4 regions of the Verrucosispora sp. NA02020 genome follow, and region 4 is predicted to be linked to each of the others. Evidence: riboswitches for the same ligand, from Rfam matches in the RefSeq annotation. Region 4 holds a riboswitch; each other region holds the start of a gene.
The links. A riboswitch is a leader RNA that binds a small molecule or an ion and turns the genes downstream of it on or off. The one in region 4 is predicted to bind cobalamin.
Positions count from the first base shown of each region.

Region 1: another riboswitch for cobalamin. It lies ahead of HUT12_RS11650 (ABC transporter substrate-binding protein); the one in region 4 lies ahead of metE (5-methyltetrahydropteroyltriglutamate--homocysteine S-methyltransferase).
Region 2: another riboswitch for cobalamin. It lies ahead of HUT12_RS14825 (ribonucleoside-diphosphate reductase subunit alpha); the one in region 4 lies ahead of metE (5-methyltetrahydropteroyltriglutamate--homocysteine S-methyltransferase).
Region 3: another riboswitch for cobalamin. It lies ahead of bluB (5,6-dimethylbenzimidazole synthase); the one in region 4 lies ahead of metE (5-methyltetrahydropteroyltriglutamate--homocysteine S-methyltransferase).

Region 1 is NZ_CP054923.1:2,640,999-2,646,009, reverse strand. It holds gene HUT12_RS11660 (ABC transporter ATP-binding protein) at 1-743, opposite strand, end outside; gene HUT12_RS11655 (iron ABC transporter permease) at 743-1,735, opposite strand; gene HUT12_RS11650 (ABC transporter substrate-binding protein) at 1,807-2,790, opposite strand; cobalamin riboswitch at 2,821-2,994, opposite strand; partial or broken gene HUT12_RS33350 (TetR family transcriptional regulator) at 3,125-3,292, shown strand; gene HUT12_RS11645 (hypothetical protein) at 3,326-3,799, shown strand; gene HUT12_RS11640 (ABC transporter ATP-binding protein) at 3,911-4,825, shown strand; gene HUT12_RS11635 (ABC transporter permease) at 4,825-5,011, shown strand, end outside.
Region 2 is NZ_CP054923.1:3,394,095-3,399,105, reverse strand. It holds gene HUT12_RS14830 (ribonucleotide-diphosphate reductase subunit beta) at 1-782, opposite strand, end outside; gene HUT12_RS14825 (ribonucleoside-diphosphate reductase subunit alpha) at 773-3,148, opposite strand; cobalamin riboswitch at 3,283-3,491, opposite strand; gene HUT12_RS14820 (non-ribosomal peptide synthetase/type I polyketide synthase) at 3,612-5,011, shown strand, end outside.
Region 3 is NZ_CP054923.1:3,172,218-3,177,228, reverse strand. It holds gene HUT12_RS13850 (hypothetical protein) at 1-461, opposite strand, end outside; gene HUT12_RS13845 (TetR/AcrR family transcriptional regulator) at 609-1,217, opposite strand; gene HUT12_RS13840 (MalY/PatB family protein) at 1,276-2,433, opposite strand; cobalamin riboswitch at 2,499-2,702, shown strand; gene bluB (5,6-dimethylbenzimidazole synthase) at 2,742-3,377, shown strand; gene HUT12_RS13830 (VOC family protein) at 3,391-4,128, opposite strand; gene HUT12_RS13825 (SipW-dependent-type signal peptide-containing protein) at 4,288-4,923, shown strand; gene HUT12_RS13820 (hypothetical protein) at 4,933-5,011, shown strand, end outside.
Region 4 is NZ_CP054923.1:4,849,458-4,854,468, reverse strand. It holds gene HUT12_RS21210 (ABC transporter substrate-binding protein) at 1-602, opposite strand, end outside; gene HUT12_RS21205 (iron ABC transporter permease) at 627-1,715, opposite strand; cobalamin riboswitch at 1,882-2,101, shown strand; gene metE (5-methyltetrahydropteroyltriglutamate--homocysteine S-methyltransferase) at 2,221-4,518, shown strand; gene HUT12_RS21195 (AI-2E family transporter) at 4,596-5,011, opposite strand, start outside.

The DNA.
Region 1 (5,011 bases), 2.2 Mb from region 4:
TAGGTGATGACCGGTCGTCCATCATGGACCGTCACGTCGGCGTCCACGGCGTACACGTCGGCGAGCAGCGCAGGCGTCAGCACGTCGGCAGGCGTTCCGGTGGCGACGACCCGACCGTGGTGCAGCACCACCACGAGGTCGCAGAACATCGCGGCCAGGTTGAGGTCGTGCAGGGCGGCGAGGGTGGTGACGGCGCTGCGACGGACCAGGCCCAGCAGTTGGAGCTGGTGGCCGATGTCGAGGTGGTTGGTGGGCTCGTCGAGCAGGAGCAGTTGCGGTTCCTGGGCCAGGGCCCGGGCGAGTTGGACCCGTTGGCGTTCCCCGCCGGAGAGCGTCTGCCAGCGGCGGTGGGCGTACCCGGTCATGTCGACGCGGTCGAGCGCGTCGGCGGCGGCGGCCCGGTCGGTGTCGGTGTCCGACCAGCGGGAGCGGCGGTGCGGGGTGCGGCCGAGCAGCACCACGTCGAGCGCGGTCAGGTCGAGGTCGGTCTCGGCGTACTGGGCGAGCAGGGCCATCCGCCGTGCCGCGGTGGCACGCGGCAGCCCGGCCACGTCGTCGCCCGCGACGGTCACGGTCCCGGATCGGGGGGCGATCAACCCGGCGACGACCCGCAACAGGGTGGTCTTGCCGGACCCGTTGGGGCCGAGCAGTCCGACCAGGGTGCCGCGCGGCGCTGCGCACGTCACGCCGTCGAGGAGTCGCGCGGCCGGCACCGACCACGAGACGTCGCGGATCTCCAGCATCAGGTGTTCCGGTCCCCTCGGCGCAGCAGTAGCACGAACGCGGGCACCCCGAGCAGGGCGGTCAGCACGCCCACCGGCAGCTCGCGGGGGTCGAACAGGGTCCTGGCCGCGGTGTCCACCCAGATCAGGAAGATCGCTCCGGCGAGGACCACGACCGGCAGCAGCCGCCGGTGGTCGGGGCCGGTGAACCGCCGCACGGCGTGCGGCAGGATCAGGCCGACGAACCCGATCGCGCCGCTTATCGAGACCAGCACGGCGGTCAGCAGCGCCGTGGTGACCAGCAGCAGCCACCGGACACGCCGGACGTCCACGCCGAGGGCGGCGGCGGCCTCCTCGCCGAACGCGAACGCGTTGAGCGCGCGGGCGAACCGGAGGATCACGGCGAACCCCACCGCGAGCAGCGGCGTCGCCCACGCCAGTGCGGTCCAGTCGACGCGGGCGAGCGAGCCGGACAGCCAGAAGGTGATGCTCTGGGTGGCATGCGGATGGGCCACCCAGATGATCACGAACGTCGTCAGCGCGGCGCAGAGCTGCGCGACGGCGACGCCGGCCAGCACCACCCGGGTCGGTCGCAGGACCGCGCGCCGGCCGGCGGCGGCGACCACGACGGCGAACGCGGCGAGCGCCCCCACGAACGCGCCCCCGGTGAGCGCCACGGCACCCGCGCCGAGTCCCAGGACCAGGACGGCCACGGCACCCAGCGACGCCCCCGAGGAGACACCCAGGAGGTACGGGTCGGCGAGCGGATTGCGGGTGACGGTCTGCATGACCGCCCCGCAGGCGGCGAGGCCGGCCCCGACCACGGCGGCGCCCAGCACCCTCGGCAGCCGCAGTTCCCACACGATGTGGTCGCGCAGCAGCGGCACGTCGGCGCTCGTCAGGCCGAGATGATCGGTGATCACCAGCCACACGGTGCCCAGCGACAGGTCTGCGGGCCCCACCGTCACGGCCGCGCCCACCGACAACACCAGGCCACCCGCGAGTACGACCACCACGGCCACCATGCGCACCGCTCGGACCGGCTTCGCCGGCGTAGTCTGCGCCGGCCGGGTGGTGACGGTGGTCAGCTGCTCACCCCGCCGACGCCCCGGGCCAGCGCCTCCACGGCGAGCACGTTCCGCACCCCGGCCGCGGTGGAGGAGAAGGCCAGGGTGACGTACCGCTTGCCCTTGACGGCCGGCAGGTCCCTGAGCGCCGCGTGCTTCTCGAGGAACGCCTGCTTGTCGGCGGCGGTGTCCCAGCTCGCGTCGACGAGCACGATGACGTCGGGGTTGCGCTCGACGACGGCCTCCCAGTTGGTGTCGGCCCAACTGCCGGTCAGGTCGTCGAAGACGTTGGTGACCCCGGCCGCAGACATGATCATCGCCGGGCCGCCACAGCAGGCGCCGGCACTGGGCGCGTCGTTGCCGCCGTCCCACCAGAGCACCCGCGTGCCCTTCGCGCCCGCCGACACGTTCGCGATGCGCTGCTTCTGGTCGGCGATCAGCGTCTCGGCCCGCTCCGCGACGCCGAAGATCGTGGCGATCTCCCGGATCTCGGTGAACACGTCGTCGATCGCCAGCTTCGCCGGTCGCGTCTCCTTCGGACATCCGGCGGCGGAGACGTACGTGCCCACGCCGAGTTTCTGCCAGTCGGCGCGGTCACCGGCCCCCTCGTCGCCGAACGCGCTCGCGAAGGAGGCGTAGACGAAGTCGGGCTCCAGTTCGAGCAACTTCTCCTTCGACGGGTACTCCTTGGCCAACACCGGCACCTTCGCGTACGCGGCGGCGTACTCGGGTAGCACCTCGTCGTCGAGGTAGGCGGTGCCGGCCATGCGGTCCTCCAGGCCGAGCGCCAACATGATCTCGGTGGCAGGCTGGTTCATCGTCACCACCCGCGCCGGAGGGCTCGGGACCGTGACCGGTGTGCCGCAGTTGGTCACCGAGACCGGCCCGGCGGCGGGGGCCGTGGCAGTCGGCTCACTGTGGCCGGTCGCGGAGCATCCGCCGACCAGGGCGAGCATGACGGAGAGCGGCGCGGCAACGCGCCAGGACGCAGGGAACCGCATAGCGGGACCACCTTCCAGCACCTCGTGGACGGGTCGTACAGGTGCCGTGGCCGGTCTCCTGGCTGACGGGTGGTGCGCCGGTGGCCGGCCTTCCCAGGCATACGCCCAGTGACCTTGCGGTGGCCTCCAGCATCCCGATCACAGTGGCGAGGGCCGCACCGGTTTCACACCGGCTTCCCGAGCACCACGGCGAGGTCACCCTAACCAACGCAGGCAGCACCGTCAGTGGCCTAGATCATGGCGGGAGTCCACGTCGGCTCCGCCTGCCCCGGGACGGCCATTGCGGGATCGTTGAACGGGTGTTTAATCTGGTGTCGTGGCGTCGGACGACGTGATGTCGGCAGGGCGCGGTGGCGAGTTCGCCACCGCGAGCCGTATCCGTGACGCCGCCATCTCCCGCTTCGCTCGGGAGGGATTCGGTGCCGGGCTGCGCGCCATCGCCGCCGACGCCGGTGTCGCCGCCGGTCTGATCGTTCATCACTTCGGCTCGAAGGACGGCCTGCGTCGCGCCTGCGACGAACAGGTGCTCGCCGTGATGCGCGAGCAGAAGGCGAAGACACTGACCGACGGCACCGGCACGACCCTGTTGGCGCAACTGGCGGAGGTCGAGCAGTACGCGCCGATCGTGCGATACCTGCTGCGCAGCATGCAGGCCGGTGGTGAGCTGGTGGCCACACTCATCGAGCACATGATCGCCGACGCGGAGGAATACCTCTCCACGTCCGAGTCCGCCGGTGTGATCAAGCCCAGCCGGGACCCCGCCGCCCGTGCGCGGTATCTGGCCTACCAGGCCACCGGCAGCATGGTGCTCTGGTTCACCCTGCACGGAGCCGGTGCCGCCCCGGACCAGTTCGCGGCCCTGTTCCGCCGCTACATCGACGATCTCACGTTGCCGGCCCTGGAGTTGTTCACCGAAGGGCTGCTCGTCGACCGGTCGATGCTCGACGAGTACCTGATGTACGTCCCGGATCCGCCTGCCGCCCCCGGCGCGGACACCGCTGCACCGTAGTCACCACATTGCCCTCTGGGCGTGGCCCCTCCTTCCACCGCCGGTCCCACCGGTCGGCGGCATCCGTTCCGGCCCGGTGTGCCGGGCCTTCCTCGAACGAGGTCTCCCGCGATGACTGCTGCCATCGACATCCGACACGTCACCAAGTCCTTCGGCCGCGTCCGCGCGTTGGACGGGCTGGACCTGCACGTCGCCGCCGGCACCGTGCACGGCTTCCTCGGCCCCAACGGCGCCGGCAAGTCCACCACCATCCGGATCCTGCTGGGCCTGCTGCGCGCCGACGAAGGCCAGGCCCGGCTGCTCGGCGGTGACCCGTGGGCGGACGCGGTGTCCCTGCACCGTCGGCTCGCGTACGTCCCCGGCGACGTGGAACTGTGGCCGAACCTCACCGGCGGCGAGGCGATCGACCTGTTCGCCCGGCTGCGCGGCGGTGCCGACCCGGTCCGCCGCGACGAACTGTGCCAACGCTTCGACCTGGACCCGAGCAAGAAGGGCCGCACCTACTCCAAGGGCAACCGGCAGAAGGTGGCGCTCATCTCCGCGCTCGCCAGCGACGTGGAACTGCTGCTGCTCGACGAGCCCACCGCGGGGCTTGACCCACTCATGGAGGCGGTGTTCCAGGAGTGCATCCGCGAGGCCAAGGAGGCCGGCCGGTCGGTGCTGTTGTCCAGTCACATCCTCGCGCAGGTCGAGGTGCTCGCCGACCAGATCTCGATCATCCGGCAGGGACGCATCGTCGAGACCGGCTCGCTGACCGAGCTACGCCACCTGACCCGTACGTCGGTCGACGTGGTCACCGACCAGCCCGCCGACGCGGTGGCCGGGATGGCCGGTGTACACGGACTGCGGGCCGAGGACGGCCACCTCCGCTTCGAGGTCGACGGCGAACACCTCGCCGCCGTGGTGCGCCGGCTCGGCGACCTGGAGGTGCAAGGACTGACCGTCCGCCCGCCGACCTTGGAGCAGTTGCTGCTGCGTCACTACGGCGACCAGCCCGCGCACGCCTCGGCCACGGAGGTGGCGTGATGACCACGACGACGCCGCGCGGCCCGGTACGCACCGGTTCCTCCGCCACCGGGACCGGCACCCTGCTCAGGTTCATGCTGCGCCGGGACCGGTTGCGGTTCCCGGCGTGGACGCTGGGCCTGCCACTGCTGATGGCGTACTTCACCACCGCGCTGGAGGCCGTCGCCCAGACCCCGCAGGACCTGG
Region 2 (5,011 bases), 1.5 Mb from region 4:
ATGTCCTTGACCTGCTGCTCCAACTCCGCGTCGAACAGGTCCGGCTCCTCGGCGCGGACGGTGTCGACCACGTCGAAGGCGAAGGCCATGTGCATGGACTCGTCGCGGAACACCCAGTTGGTGCCCGAGGCGAGGCCGTGCAGCAGCCCCCGGGAGCGCAGGAAGTAGACGTAGGCGAAGGCGCCGTAGAAGAACAGGCCCTCGATGCAGGCGGCGAAGCAGATCAGGTTCAGCAGGAAGGCCCGCCGGTCCTCGCGGGTCCGCAGCTCGCGCAGGTCGAAGATGGAGTCGATCCACGTGAAGCAGAACTCGGCCTTGCGGGCGATCGACGGGATGTTCTCCACCGCCGCGAACGCCTCGAACCGTTGCTTCTCGTCCGGGACGTAGGTGTCCAGCAGGTTCAGGTAGAACTGGACGTGCACCGCTTCCTCGAACAGCTGCCGGGAGAGGTACAGCCGGCCTTCCGGCGAGTTGACGTGCTGATAGAGGTTGAGCACGAGGTTGTTGGCGACGATGGTGTCGCCGGTGGCGAAGAACGCCACGAGCCGGGACACCAGGTGCTGCTCGGCCGGGGAGAGCTTGGCCAGGTCGGCGAGGTCGGAGTGCAGATCGACCTCCTCCACCGTCCAGGTGTTCTTGATGGCGTCCTTGAAGCGGTCGAAGAACTGCGGGTAGCGCATCGGCCGCAGGGTCAGGTCCATGCCGGGATCGAGCAGCAGGTGCCGCTCCCCCACGCCGGTGCTCGTGCTGGTGCTGGTCTCGGAGACGGTGGTCACTGGCATGCCTCGCAGCTCTCGGGGTTCTCCAGGGAGCAGGCCAACGCCTCGTCGTCGCTGACCGCCACGACCGGCGTGACGCTCGGGGTGACGGCGACAGTGGCCTGCTGGATCCGGGTCGCCGGACGCGACCGCAGGTAGTACGTGGTCTTCAGCCCGGACTTCCAGGCGTACAGGTACATCGAGGAGAGCTTGCCGATGGTCGGCGCGCTCAGGAACAGGTTCAGCGACTGCGACTGGTCGATGAAGGGGGCGCGGGCCGCCGCCAGGTCGATCAGCGCCCGCTGCGGCAGCTCCCACGCAGTCCGGAACAGCTCGCGTACGTCGGCGGGCAGCTCGACCACGCCCTGCACGGAACCTTCGGCGCGCTTGATCTGCTCCCGGATCGGGGCCGTCCACAGCCCGCGCGCCTTCAGTTCGCGGACCAGATAGGTGTTGATCTGGAGGAACTCGCCGGACATCGTCTCGCGCTTGAACAGGTTGGACACCTGCGGCTCGATGCACTCGTAGCAGCCGGCGATCGAGGCGATGGTGGCGGTCGGGGCGATCGCCACCAGCAGCGAGTTCCGCAGGCCGTGCCGACCGATCGTCTCGCGCAGCGCGGCCCACCGCCCGGTCTGGCCGACCTCGGCGCCCCACAGGTCCGGGTGCAGCTCACCCCGGGCGGCGCGGGTCTCGGCGTACGCGGGATGCGGGCCGAACCGCTCGGCGAGCCCGGACGAGGTCTCCAACGCGGTCAGGAAGATCTCCTCCTGCACGCGGGTCGACAGCTCCCGGGCGGCCGGGGAGTCGAACGGCAGGCGCAGCGTGAAGAGCGCGTCCTGGAGGCCCATCAGCCCGAGCCCGACGGGGCGCCAGCGCGGGTTCGACGCCGCCGCCTGCTCGGCCGGGTAGTAGTTGATGTCGATCACCCGGTCCAAGAACACCACGGCGGTACGCACCGTCGCGCGCAGCCGCTCCCAGTCGACCCCGTCCGCGGTGACGTGCGCGCCCAGGTTGACCGACCCGAGGTTGCAGACCGCCGTCTCGGCGTCGTCGTTGACCTCCAGAATCTCGGTGCAGAGGTTCGACAGGTGGATGGTGTTGCCCGGGGCACCGGTCTGGTTGGAGAGCCGGTTCGAGGCGTCCTTGAAGGTCATCCACCCGTTGCCGGTCTGCGCGAGCGTCCGCATCATCCGGCCGTACAGGTCGCGGGCCTTGACGGTCTTGACCGCCTTCTTCTCCGCCGCGCGGTACGCCTCGTCGAACGCCTCACCGAACAGGTCGGGCAGCTCGGGGGCGTCCGACGGGTCGACCAGCGACCAGTCGCCGTCCGCCTCGACCCGGCGCATGAACTCGTCCGGAATCCAGTTGGCGAGGTTCAGGTTGTGCGTACGCCGGGACTCCTCGCCGGTGTTGTCCCGCAGTTCGAGGAACTCCTCCACGTCCGGGTGCCACGGTTCGAGGTAGACGCAGGCCGCGCCCTTGCGACGGCCGCCCTGGTTGACCGCGGCCACCCCGGCGTCCAGTGTCTTGAGGAACGGCACGATGCCGTTCGACCTGCCGTTGGTGCCCCGGATCAGGGCGCCCCGACCGCGCACCCGGGACCAGGAGATGCCGATGCCACCGGAGAACTTGGACAGCTTCGCGACCTGGTGGTAGCGCTCGTAGATGGAGTCGAGCTCGTCGCGCGGCGAGTCGACCAGGAAGCACGAGGACATCTGCGTGTGCCGGGTGCCGGAGTTGAACAGCGTCGGCGAGCTGGGCAGGTAGGCCAGGCTGGACATCAGCCGGTAGAAGCCGATCGCCTCGCCGGGCGTCTGGGACAGGCCGCAGGCGACCCGCAGCAGCCAGTACTGCGGCGTCTCCACCACGAGCCGGGTCTGCGGGTGCCGCAGCAGGTACCGGTCGGCGACGGTGCGCAGGCCGAAGTACTCGAAGCGCAGGTCCCCCGCCGGGTCGACGGCGTCGTCCAGCTTGCGGGCGTTGCGGGCCACGAACGCGGCGGTGTCGTCGCCGATCAGGCCCAGGCCGTGTGCGTACCGGATGGACTGGCTGAAGCTGGCCACCTGCTGTCCGCGGACCTCCTTGTCCACGTACGCGGCCAGCAGTCGGGCCGCCAACTTCGAGTACTGCGGCTCCTCACCGATCAGTTCGGCCGCGGTCTGGATGGAGAGCTTGTCCATCTCGGCCGTGGTCGCGCCGTCGTACAGCCCGCTGATGGTCTTCGTCGCCACCCGCAGCGGGTCGATCTCGTCCAGGTCGGCGACCCACCGCTCGACCGCCTTGACGATCTTGTTGACGTCCACCGGCTCGGTGTCGCCGTTCCGCTTGCGGACCTGCATGACGTGCCGGCGTTGCTCCGGCCCCGCCTGCTCCTGGGTCACCGTCATGTTCCCCTCCTCACGCCTGTCCCCGAGATCGTCGGGTCCGCGCGGGAGGACGCCGCCGGTCTGCCGACGGCACTGCTGCCGTGACGACCAGCTCCTGGCGTCGGCCGTCCCACGCGGCCTTCGACCGCCGCACACGTCGCGTGCGGCGCGCTGGCAGGTCTTCGGACTCGTGGGCCTGATGCTCGCGCCTACTGGCCGTCGCTTCCCAGACCTGGCGGGTCCAGTGCGTGATGACGGCGGTCGTTCCCACTCACCGCTGCGGGGCAGTCCCGGATTCACACCGGGTTCCCTCTTGCCTCGACCGCCGTGGAGCGGCGGTCGAACCAGCTACGGGGCACACCATATATGGGTGCGGTGCGGAGATGGCAACACCAGATGCTGTGCCGGGCGTGTCGCGTGTCAGATGACGGGCATCCCGGCGACCGTCGGCCGGGTACTCGATCATGCCCACTAGCATCGTCGCGTGCAGACTGCGGCCGGACCCGGCGACCGACGGACACTGCTCGACGTCCTCGTCCAGGCCGCAGATCGCGCACCCGACCAGGTGGTCGTGCACGTTCGCGAGGACGGCACCGAGCGCACCGTCACCGTGCGGCAGTTGCGGGACGAGTCGCTGCGGGTGGCGGGCGGCTACCGGGCGGCCGGCGTGATCCCCGGCACCCCGGTGATCCTGGTCGCCGACGCCGGCGACGACTTCCAGCCGCTGTTCTGGGGGGCGCTCGCCGCCGGGCTGGTCCCGGTGCCGCTGCCGCCCGAACCGGCCCGGGTACGGGCGGTGCGCGAGCTGCTCGCCGACGCGGTGACCGTGGTGGACGACGCCACCGGGGCGGTCGCCGACGGGCTGGCGGGCCTGGTGCTGCGGCTGGTCGACCTGCGTACCAGCCCCCCGCTGGAGGAGTCGTTCGCCGCCGACCCCGACGACGTGGCGTTCCTCCAGTTCTCCTCCGGCAGCACCGGCACGCCGCGCGGGGTGGAGCTGACCCACGCCAACGTGCTGGCCAATGTGGAGCAGTCCCGGCTGGCCAGCGGCGCCGGACCGGACGACGTGCTGGTCACCTGGATGCCGTACTTCCACGACATGGGGTTGATCGGCACTCACCTGACCCCGCTGGCCATCGGGTGCACGCAGGTCCGCGTACCTCCGATGGCGTTCGCCAAGCGCCCGGCACTGTGGTTCACCGCCGCCCACCGGCATCGCGCGACCCTGCTCTCGGCGGCGAACTTCGCGCTGGCGCTGGCGGTCCGCCGGGTCCCGGCGGATCTTCTCGCCACGCTCGACCTGAGCCGCGTCCGGTGCGTGGTGGTGGGCGCGGAGCCCATCTCCCCCACGGTGTGGCGGGCCTTCCTGACGCACGTCCGCCCGACCGGGCTCGCCCCGGCCGCCCTGCGACCGGTGTACGGCCTGGCGGAGGCGACCCTCGCGGTGACCTTCCCGCCGCCCGGGGAGGTCGCCGCGCCGCTGGTGCTGGACCGTGCCGCGCTGAGCCGGGGCCGGGCGGTGAGCACCGCGCCGGGTAGGCACGCGGTGGAGCTGATGGACCTGGGACACCCCGTGCCCGGCTGCGAGGTACGCGTCGTCGACGAGCGGCACCGTCCGCTGCCCGAGGAGCGGGTGGGCCTGGTCGAGGTACGCGGCCCGAACGTGGCGCGCGGCTACCACCGGGATCCGCAGGCCAGCCGGGAGACCTTCGTGGACGGCTGGCTGCGCACCGGTGACCTGGGCTTCCAACGCGCCGGCCGGCTCTGTGTGACCGGCCGCGCGAAGGACGTGATCTTCGTCAACGGCCGGACGTTCCACGCGTCCGACCTGGAGGCGGTGGCCGCCGCCACCGCCGGGCTGCCGGCCACGATGACCGCGGTGGT
Region 3 (5,011 bases), 1.7 Mb from region 4:
CCGAAGGACACGACCGCCACCAGGGCGAGTGCGAGTGCTGTCCACACGTACTCGCGTTGGCGGAGGATCGCGACGAGCGGCACGAAGTGCGCCGCGACGATGACCAGGACGAGGGTGGGGATCAGCCTCGGGTGTCCGGTCGGCACGGCGACCAGGCAGACGCCGCCGATCAACAGTCCCTGTACGACGCCGACTCGGTTGAACCGGCGCATCCAGGACGCCGACAGTCGGCGGTGGTCCTGCGGTCGAGGCCGGGTCATCCCCAGGGCGAGGACGGTGGCGGTGATCACGGTCGCGGCGACGAGCAGCGGGATGCGCGCGGCGGCGGGCGCGGGGTGCAGGCCGGAGACCGCCCAGAGCAGGGCGAAGCCGGCGAGGACGAGGGTCCCGGTGCGGGCCAGGGCACGCTCGGACACGGCGACGTCCTCGGTGCGCGTGCGGGTTTCTCCGGTGTCGGTCATGACGTCCCTTCCCTGGTCACGGAGCCGGGCAGCAGGTCGTGGGCATGGCTGCCGTTCGCTCGCAGGACGGGTGGTGAACTATCGCTCAGCATAGTGAACGTTTGTGCACCCGTCGAGTCGAGGGTCTGCCCGACTCGACGACGTCACTCAGCCGTCGGCCGGGACGGGCTCCTGGATCGCGGTGCCGGAGTAGAGCCGGTCGATGGTGCCCCACCAGCGCCGCAGGCCGTCGTGGCCCATCGGATCGGTGCCGAGCACGTCGGTGATGCGGTCGCGCAGCAGGATGATGGAGAGCTCGTGGGCCAGCAGCACGACCGCGAGCTGTGCCCGGTCCACGTCCGGGGCGACCGCGCCCGCGTCGGCCATCCGGTGCATGAGCGAGTCGGCGAACCCCTGCAGCATCCGGTACGCCTCGACCGAGCGCGACGTGGTGCCGACGAGCAGGTGCGCGAGATACCGGGTGGCCGACGGGGAGGACAGCGCGTCGGCCGACGCGAGGAAGCGGTCGGGCGGGCCGGAACCGGCTGTCTCGGCGAGTGCCTCCAGCGCGTTGCCCAACACGCCCAGCACGTGCGCGTCCACGGCGGCGACCAGGCCCTCCCGCGACCCGTAGTGCTTGATGATGAGCGACTGCGAGACTCCCGCGCGCTCCGCCACCTGCTTGAGCGACGCGGCCGCCGGCCACTGTTCGCCGAAGAGTTCCAGGGCCGTGTCCCGAATGATCGCCTTGGCGGTGCGATCCTCGGGTGCATACATGTTCACCACAGTAGCAATCCCGGCGTTCGCTGCGAACGGGCCGGCAGTGCCACCGGCGTCAGGTCAGTGCCCCGGCCATCCGCCGCACTCCTTCGGCGACCAGCTCGGGGGTGGTGCCGAGGTTGAATCGCGCGTGTCCCGCTCCCCCGGTGCCGAAGACGGGGCCGGGACTGAGCGCCACCCGGCCGCGTTCGAGGAAAGTCGCGGCGGGGTCGTCACCGAGGCCGAGGGCGCGGCAGTCGAGCCAGGCCAGATAGGTGCCCTCGCCAGGGCGGTATCGGACCGCGGGAAGGTGTTCGGCGAGTAGCCGGGCGAGGAGACGACGGTTCTCGTCGAGATCGGCCAGGAGGGCGTCGAGCCATCCGCCGCCGTCCCGCAGGGCGGCGACGTGGGCCAGCACTCCGACATGGCTGGGGCTCTCGTTGACCCAGGCGGGGATGCGGGCGAGATCGTCGACCGCAGCGGGTCCGGCGACGGCGACGGCGGCCTTGAGACCGGCGAGGTTCCAGGCCTTGGACGCGGAGATCACCGAGAAGCCGTTCTCGGCGCCCGGCACGCTCAGGTACGGCGTGAACCTCGCCCCGGCCAGCACCAGCGGCGCGTGGATCTCGTCGACCACCACACGCACACCATGCCGGTCCGCCAGTGCGGCGACCTCGGCGAGTTCGTCGGCGGTGTGCACGGTGCCGGTCGGGTTGTGCGGGCTGCACAGCAGGTACGCGGGCCGGGAGCCACGACGTGCCGCGCGCCGGAACGCGTCGTCCAGGACCGTCATGTCGATCCGGCCGTCCGTGCCGAGCGGGGCCTCTTCGATGGGGCGACCGGTACGCCCCACCACCTGGTAGAACGGCGCGTAGACCGGGCAGTTGACCACGACAGCGTCCGTCCGGCCGCAGATCACGTCGAGGACCTCGACGATGCCGCTCATCACGTCCGGGACCATCGTGGTGCGGTCCACGGCGATGCCGTCGAAGTCCCAGCGGTCGCGGGCGAAGTTGGCGAGCGCCTCGGCGTAGGCGGTGCCGGCGGGGTAGCCCGTGTCACCACGTCGGACGGCCTCTGTGATCGCGTCGACGACCGGCCCGGCCAGCGGCGCGTCCAGTTCCGCCACGAACATCGGCAGCACGTCGCCCGGGTGGGCGCGCCACTTCTCGCTCGTCCGCTTCCGGAGCTGATCGAGGGTGAGCTGCCGCAGGGGCGTGGTCTCGGAGGTCACGGCACCGAGACTAGTGACTCGATCGGGCAGCGCCGACGGACGACGGTGTCCGGTAGGGTGCTCGGCGGCACGAACTGTTGCGAGGTGCCCCGCCGGTGGTGGGGAGAATCGGGAAGCCGGTGAGAGTCCGGCACGGGCCCGCCGCGGTGACCGGGGAGCTGCCGCCCACGCGCGTCACGCGCAGCCACTGGCCCGGCTCGGGCCGGGAAGGCGGGCGGTGAGGTGACGATCCGGAAGTCCGAAGACCGGCCTCGCGCCTGGTTGCCCTGCCGTGAGGGCAGGGCCTGGAGCGCAGCGGGAGCCTGCCCATGTTCGACGATGTGTACGAGGTCATCCACGCCCGCCGGGACGTACGGGGCGAGTTCACCGGCGCGCCGATCCCGGCCGAGGTCCTCGATCGGGTACTGGCCGCCGCGCATGCCGCGCCCAGCGTCGGTCTGTCGCAGCCGTGGGACTTCATCCTGGTCCGCGATCCTGGGTTGCGGGCGGAGTTCCACCGCCACGTGCAGCAGGAACGGGACGTCTTCGCCGCCGGTCTGCACGGGGAGGAGGCGCGCCGGTTCAGCCGGATCAAGATCGACGGGGTGGTGGAGTCGACGCTCTCCGTCGTGGTGACGTACGACCCGGACCGGGGGTCCCCGACGGTGCTGGGTCGGCACGCCATCGCCGACGCCGGCCTGTACTCGGTGTGCCTGGCGATCCAGAATCTGTGGCTGGCGGCCACGGCCGAGCGGCTCGGCGTGGGGTGGGTCTCGTTCTACCGGGAGCCGTTCGTGCGGGACCTGCTGCGGATCCCGGCGGGTGTCCGCCCGGTGGCCTGGCTGTGCCTGGGTCCGGTCACCCACCTGGAGCAGGTGCCGGACCTGGAGCGACACGGCTGGCGGCAGCGCCGTCCCTGGCAGGCAGCGGTGCACCGGGACCGGTGGGAGCCGTCGGACCGCTGATCCCGGGTGCGCGTCAGCCGGGGGCGAGGAGGCAGAACTCGTTGCCCTCCGGGTCGGCCATGACCGTCCACGGGAGATCGTCGCGGCCCACGTCCACGGTGGTGGCGCCCAGTGTCCGCAGCCTGTCCACCTCGGCCTGCGGGTCGTCACCGGGATACGGGCGGACGTCGAGGTGGACCCGGTTCCAGCCGGTCTTCACGTCGGGCGTGCGGAGGAAGTGCAGGTACGGGCCCACGTCGGCGGCGGAGCGCAGGACCGCTGCGCGGTCGGTGACGTCGTGCACACGCCAGTCCGTGGCGGTGCTCCAGAAGTCGGCCATGGCGCGCGGGTCCGCGCAGTCGACCACGACGGCGGCGACCGGTCCGACGTCCTGGAGCGTCGGCCGGGGTTCCAGGACGCAGAACTCGTTGCCCTCCGGGTCGGCCATCACCGTCCACGGGACGTCGCCCTGACCCACGTCGGCGGGGGTGGCACCGAGTTCCTTCAGACGCGCGACCGTCGCGGCGTGATGGTCCGCCGAGGTGGTGGCGAGGTCGAGGTGTACCCGGTTCTTCGCCGTCTTGGGTTCTGCGGAGACGACGAGGTCGACGAAGACGGCGACCGGGTCGGGATAGTCGACACCCTCGGGTTCGAGGTTGGTGACGCCTGGCTCCTCGCTGGAGATCCCCCAACCGAGAGCCGCCGCCCAGAAAGCGCCCAGCGCGGAGTCGTCCCGGGCCTTCATGTTGATCTGCACGAGTCGCGTTGCCATCCGGCGATGCTAGCGGCATCGCGAAACGAATTCGATTTACTTGATGCCGGTCGATACACCTCCGTGAAGTTTCGGAATTTATGCCCGACTTGTCCGCATTAGAGCTTTATCGTGTCCCTGCGTGACAGCACGCCAACGGGGATGCACGAGGAGGACAAGTTGACTGGACCGACAGGGATGACGACGGGCGAGTCGAGCAGTCGAGGAGGTCGTCGCAAGCTCAAGGCGATCCTGGCCGGCGGGCTCGCGCTCGGCCTCGGCGCCACGATCACCCTCGCCGCCTGGAACGACTCCGAGTACGCCTCGGGCACGTTCACCGCCGGTAGCTTCAGCATGGAGGGCAGCACGGACGGCACCACCTACGCCGAGCACCCGACCGCCGGCACGGCGGCGGCGTTGGCGTTCAGCACGGGCTTCGACAACATGAGCCCGGACGACGTGGTCGCCGCACCGTTCGCGGTGCGCCTGACCGCGGCCACGACGTACGACGCGACCGTCACGGTGGCCTCGGCCACCCCCGCACCGCCCACCTTCGTCGGGCTCACCTACGGCATCGCGACCGTCCCGACGTTCGGCGACTGTGCTCCGACACCCACGACTCCGACCTGGATCGTGGCCGAGGGCACCGCACTCGACTCGGTGACCGGCGCGGTGTCGTTCAACCTGACCCAGGGCACTCCGCCCACGACACCCGGCGCTCCGGTGTTCCTGTGCTTCGTCGTCACGGCGGACGCCGGTCTGGTGCAGGGCACGTCGGTCACGGAGACCTGGCAGCTCCTCGCCGAATCCGTGTAGGTGGTGGCCGTGGTCAACCGTCGCACGCCGGCCGGGACACCACGGCTCCGCCGGACCCGTGCCGTACTCGCCGGTGCCCTGGTCATCG
Region 4 (5,011 bases):
CCCGCCTCGGCCTGGACCTTCGTCATCCGGTCCTGGAGCGCGGTGACCGCAGTCGACGCCTCGGTCTGGCGGCCGAACACCCGGCCGTACGTCTCCATCTGCCGGTAGATGTCGTCGAAACTCGGCACGGCGGTGCTGTCCGGGCACATCGCCGGCTCCTCCAGCAGCGGGATGTCCACCGCCGCGAGGGTGTCGCGGGAGAGGTTGTCGACCTCGCCGAGGACCAGGTCGGGCTCCTGGCTGATCACCACCTCCTTGGAGATCTGGAGGTGGCCGCTGGTGTCGGTCTTGTCGGTCAGCAACGGGATGCGGTCCAGCTCGCCCTGGGTCGCCGCGTCGTAGTACTCCTTCGGGTACTGCCCCGCCCGCGCGGTGACCCGGTCCAGCACGCCGAGCGCGTGCAGGTACGGCACGGCGGCGCTCTTGAGCAGCACGATCCGCTGCGGAGGGGCGTCGAAGGTGACGTCCACGCCGCAGTTGGTCACGGTGACCGGGTAGCCGGGGGCGGCGTCGGTCGGTCCGTCGGCGCCGCCGCCGCACCCGGCGACGAGCAGCACGCACGCGGAGGCGGCGGCGGTGGCGAGGCGGCGTGCCTTCAACATCGGTTCTCCTTGACGGACGGGCGTTCAGGCGCCGGAGGCGTGCAGACGGCGGATCAGGACCAGCAGGAAGGGGGCACCGAGCAGGGAGGTGATGATGCCGATCGGGATCTCCTGCGGTGCCAGCAGCACCCGGGCCAGCACGTCGGCCCAGACCAGGAGGATCGCCCCGAGCAGCGCGGCCACCGGCACCACCCGGACGTGCGGTGCGCCGACGATGCGGCGGGCCAGGTGCGGCACGACCAGGCCGACGAAACCGATGCTGCCGGCGGCGGAGACCAGGATGCCGACGCTGAGCGAGACCAGCACGAGCAGCCGGAGGCGGAACCGGTCCGGCGAGACGCCCAGGGTGTGCGCGGTCTCGTCGCCGATGGCCAGCACGTCGAGCCGCCGTCCGACGACGGTCAGGTATCCGATGGTGCCGATCAGCACCACGGCGGCGATCAGCAGCAGGGCGTTCCAGCGGGCCAGGCCCAGCGACCCGAGGAGCCAGAACATCACCGACCGGGCACCCTCGGCGGATCCGGAGGCGAAGATCAGGAAGCTGGTGGTGGCGTACAGCGCGTACCCGACGGCGACGCCGGCCAGCAGCAGCCGGATGGAGGTGACCCGGCCGCCGCTGCGCGCGATCAGGAAGACCAGCAGCGAGGCGCCGAGCGCGCCGACGAACGCGCTGGTGGAGAGCGCGTACTGGCCGAAGCCGGCGCCGGCGCCGAAGAGGATCGCGGCGGCCGCGCCGCTGGAGGCGCCGGAGTTGATCCCCAGCAGGTACGGGTCGGCGAGCACGTTGCGGACCATGGCCTGCAAGGCCACGCCGCAGACCGCCAGCCCGGCGCCGACCAGCATGCCGAGCAGGACCCGGGGCAGTCGGACCTGCCAGACGATCGCCTGCTGCGGTCCGGTCCAGCTCACCTCGCCCGGCACGCCGACGAGCTGGTGCCCGATGATCCGGGCCACCGTGAGCGGCGGGATGCCGATCGCCCCGGCCCCGACCGCGACCAGGCCGGTCAGGACCAGGCCGAGGGTCAGCGCGAGCAGCCAGAGGCCGGTCCGGCGGCGCTGCGCCGCCACACCGAGCACGTCCGTCGGGCTCGTCGGCAGGGTGGTGACGCTCACCGCTCTCCCACGCAAAGTCGTTGTTCTTGCCAAGCCTTTGCAAAAAGCTAACACCAAGATCACGCCAGCGGAAGCCGGATGAGTCGTTGTTCACGCTCCGCTCGACCCCGTGTCGCCGTGCGGACATCACACCCGCGCGCCGGTCGTCACGCGTGATCCGGACGCTAGGATCCGAGACGGTACTGGTTCGCCCCGGCCGTCCGGTCGAGGCGTCGTAAGAGGGAACCCGGTGTGAGTCCGGGACTGCCCCGCAGCGGTGAGTGGGAACGACCGCCGTCACACGCACTGGACGCCCTGTCGGGTCCGGGAAGCGACGGCCAGTAGGAGACCGGCCCAGCCGGTCGCGCCCACGAGTCCGAAGACCTGCCCGTGCCGCGTGCGCAGCCGCGCACGCCGCCGTCGGCCTCGCGGGAGGGCCCGGGCGAGGTCGGTCGTCGCACCGTGCCCTCCCCAGCCTTCCCCGGAGCCGTACCGCCGGACCTCGAGGGAAGGGAACCCTGGCGACATGACCACTCCGTTCGGCACGAGCACCGTGCTCGGCTATCCGCGCATCGGCCCGCGCCGTGAACTCAAGACCGCGGTCGAGGGCTACTGGGCCGGCCGCATCGACGAGCCGACCCTGCGGGCCACCGCCGCGCAGGTACGCGAGGAGACCTGGCGTACGTTGCACGACGCCGGCCTGTCCGCCGTACCGTCCAACACGTTCTCGCTCTACGACCACGTGCTCGACGCGGCCGTCACGGTCGACGCCGTACCCGACCGGTTCCGCCGGCTCGGCCTCGGTGAGCTGGACACCTACTTCGCCATGGCACGCGGCACCGCCCAGGAGCCGCCGCTGGAGATGACGAAGTGGTTCGACACCAACTACCACTACCTGGTGCCCGAGATCGGCCCGGACACCGCCTTCGCCGCCCGGGCCGACACGCCCCTGACCGAGTACGGGCGGGCGCGGGCGCTCGGCATCACCACCCGTCCGGTGCTGGTCGGCCCGGCCACCCTGCTGCTGCTCGCCAAGCCCACCGCCGACGCGCCGGACGGGTTCCGCCCGTTCGACCGGCTGGACGACCTCGTCGACGTCTACGCCGACCTGCTGACCGCGCTCGCCGACGTCGGGGTGCCGTGGGTGCAGCTCGACGAACCGGCGTACGTCGGCGACCGGTCCGACGCCGAGATCCGCGCCCTCAGCGCCGCCTACGCCCGCCTCGGCGCGCTGACCCACCGGCCCCGCCTGTTCGTCGCCGCCTACTTCGGCGAACTCGGCGATGCGCTGCCCGCCTTGCTGGACACGCCGATCGAGGCGATCGGGTTGGACCTGGTCGCCGGACCGGGTGACCTGGACCGGCTCGCCGGCCACGGCGCGCTGCCGGGCCGGACCGTGGTCGCCGGGCTGGTCGACGGCCGCAACGTGTGGCGGACCGACCTGCGGGCCGCTGCGGCTGTCGGCGCCACCCTCACCGGGCTCGCCGACACCGTCGCGGTGTCCACCTCCTGCTCGCTGCTGCACGTGCCGGTGGACCTGGCCGCCGAGACCGAGCTGGACCCCCGGCTACGGGACCGGTTGGCGTTCGCCCGTCAGAAGGTCGACGAGGTGGTCGCGCTCGGTCGGGTGCTGCGCGACGGGGTGGGCGAGCTGCCCGCCGCGCCTGCGCCGGTGCCGGCACAGTGGCGCGACGACGCGGTCCGTGCCCGCCTGGAGGCCCTGCGGCCCGAGCACACCCGACGCGGCCCGTACCCGCAGCGCGCCGAGGCCCAGCGCCGACGCCTCGGGCTGCCCGCGCTGGCGACCACCACCATCGGGTCGTTCCCGCAGACCGAGGCGTTGCGCCGGGCCCGGGCCGAGCACCGGGCCGGTCGCCTGGACGCGGCCGGCTACGCCGAGCGGATGCGGGCCGAGATCGCCGAGGTGGTGGCCGAACAGGAACGCCTCGGGCTGGACGTGCTGGTGCACGGCGAGCCGGAGCGCAACGACATGGTGCAGTACTTCGCCGAACACCTCGACGGCTTCGCCGCCACCGCCCACGGCTGGGTCCAGTCGTACGGCTCCCGGTGCGTACGCCCGCCGATCCTGTACGGCGACGTGACCCGGCGCGCACCGATCACGGTGACCTGGTCCCGGTACGCCCAGTCCCTCACCGACCGGCCGGTCAAGGGCATGCTCACCGGTCCGGTGACCATCCTGGCCTGGTCGTTCGTCCGGGTGGACCAGCCGCTGGCGGAGACCGCCCGGCAGGTCGCCCTGGCCCTGCGTGACGAGGCGCGGGACCTGGAGGCGGCGGGCATCCGGATCATCCAGGTCGACGAGCCCGCCCTGCGGGAACTGCTGCCACCACGCCGCCGGGACCACGCCGGCTACCTGGACTGGTCGGTGGCGGCGTTCCGACTGGCGACCAGCGGCGTCGCCGACGCCACGGCGATCCACACCCACCTGTGCTACTCGGAGTTCGGCGAGGTGCTGCCCGCCATCGACGCCCTGGACGCCGACGTGACCAGCATCGAGGCGTCCCGTTCCCGGATGGAGATCCTCGACGACCTGGCCACCGTCGGCTACACCCGGGGCATCGGGCCGGGTGTCTACGACATCCACTCGCCCCGGGTGCCCGACGGCGCCGAGGTGGTCACCGCGCTGCGCCGGGCGGCGGCGGTCGTCGGGCCGGACCGGCTCTGGGTCAACCCCGACTGCGGGCTCAAGACCCGGGGCTACGACGAGGTCCGTCCCGCACTGACCGCGCTGGTCCGGGCCGCCGCCTCGGTCCGCGCCGAACTGGCCGCCGACGGGCCGACGCCCGCACCGAGCGACGCCTGACCGGTGGTGCCCGCCGGTGGGAGCCACCCACCGGCGGGCGCCGCCGACGGACCGCACACCCGAGAGGACCGGAAGGGTCAGGGTGTGGTGGCCTTGACCACGACCGCCTCCGGGGGCGGTGGCTGCTCGGCCGGCGGGAGGCGTCGGGCCAGCCGCCGGACCGCGGTGTTGAGCACGGCGATCAGCGGTACGGCGATGAGCGCGCCGAAGATGCCGTCGAGCACCACACCGGCGGTGACCGCCAGCACCACGGGCAGCGGGTGCAGCGCCACCGCCTTGCCCATGATCCACGGCTGGAGGACGTTCCCCTCGACCTGCTGCACCACGATCACCGCGCCGAGGATGAACAGCGCGGTGACCCAGCCGCCGTCCACCAGGGCGACCAGCACCGCCACCGCGCCGGAGAGCGTGGCACCGACGATCGGGATGAACGCGCCGAGGAAGACCAGCGCGGCCAGGGCGAAGGCGAACGGCACGTCGAACAGCACCAGCG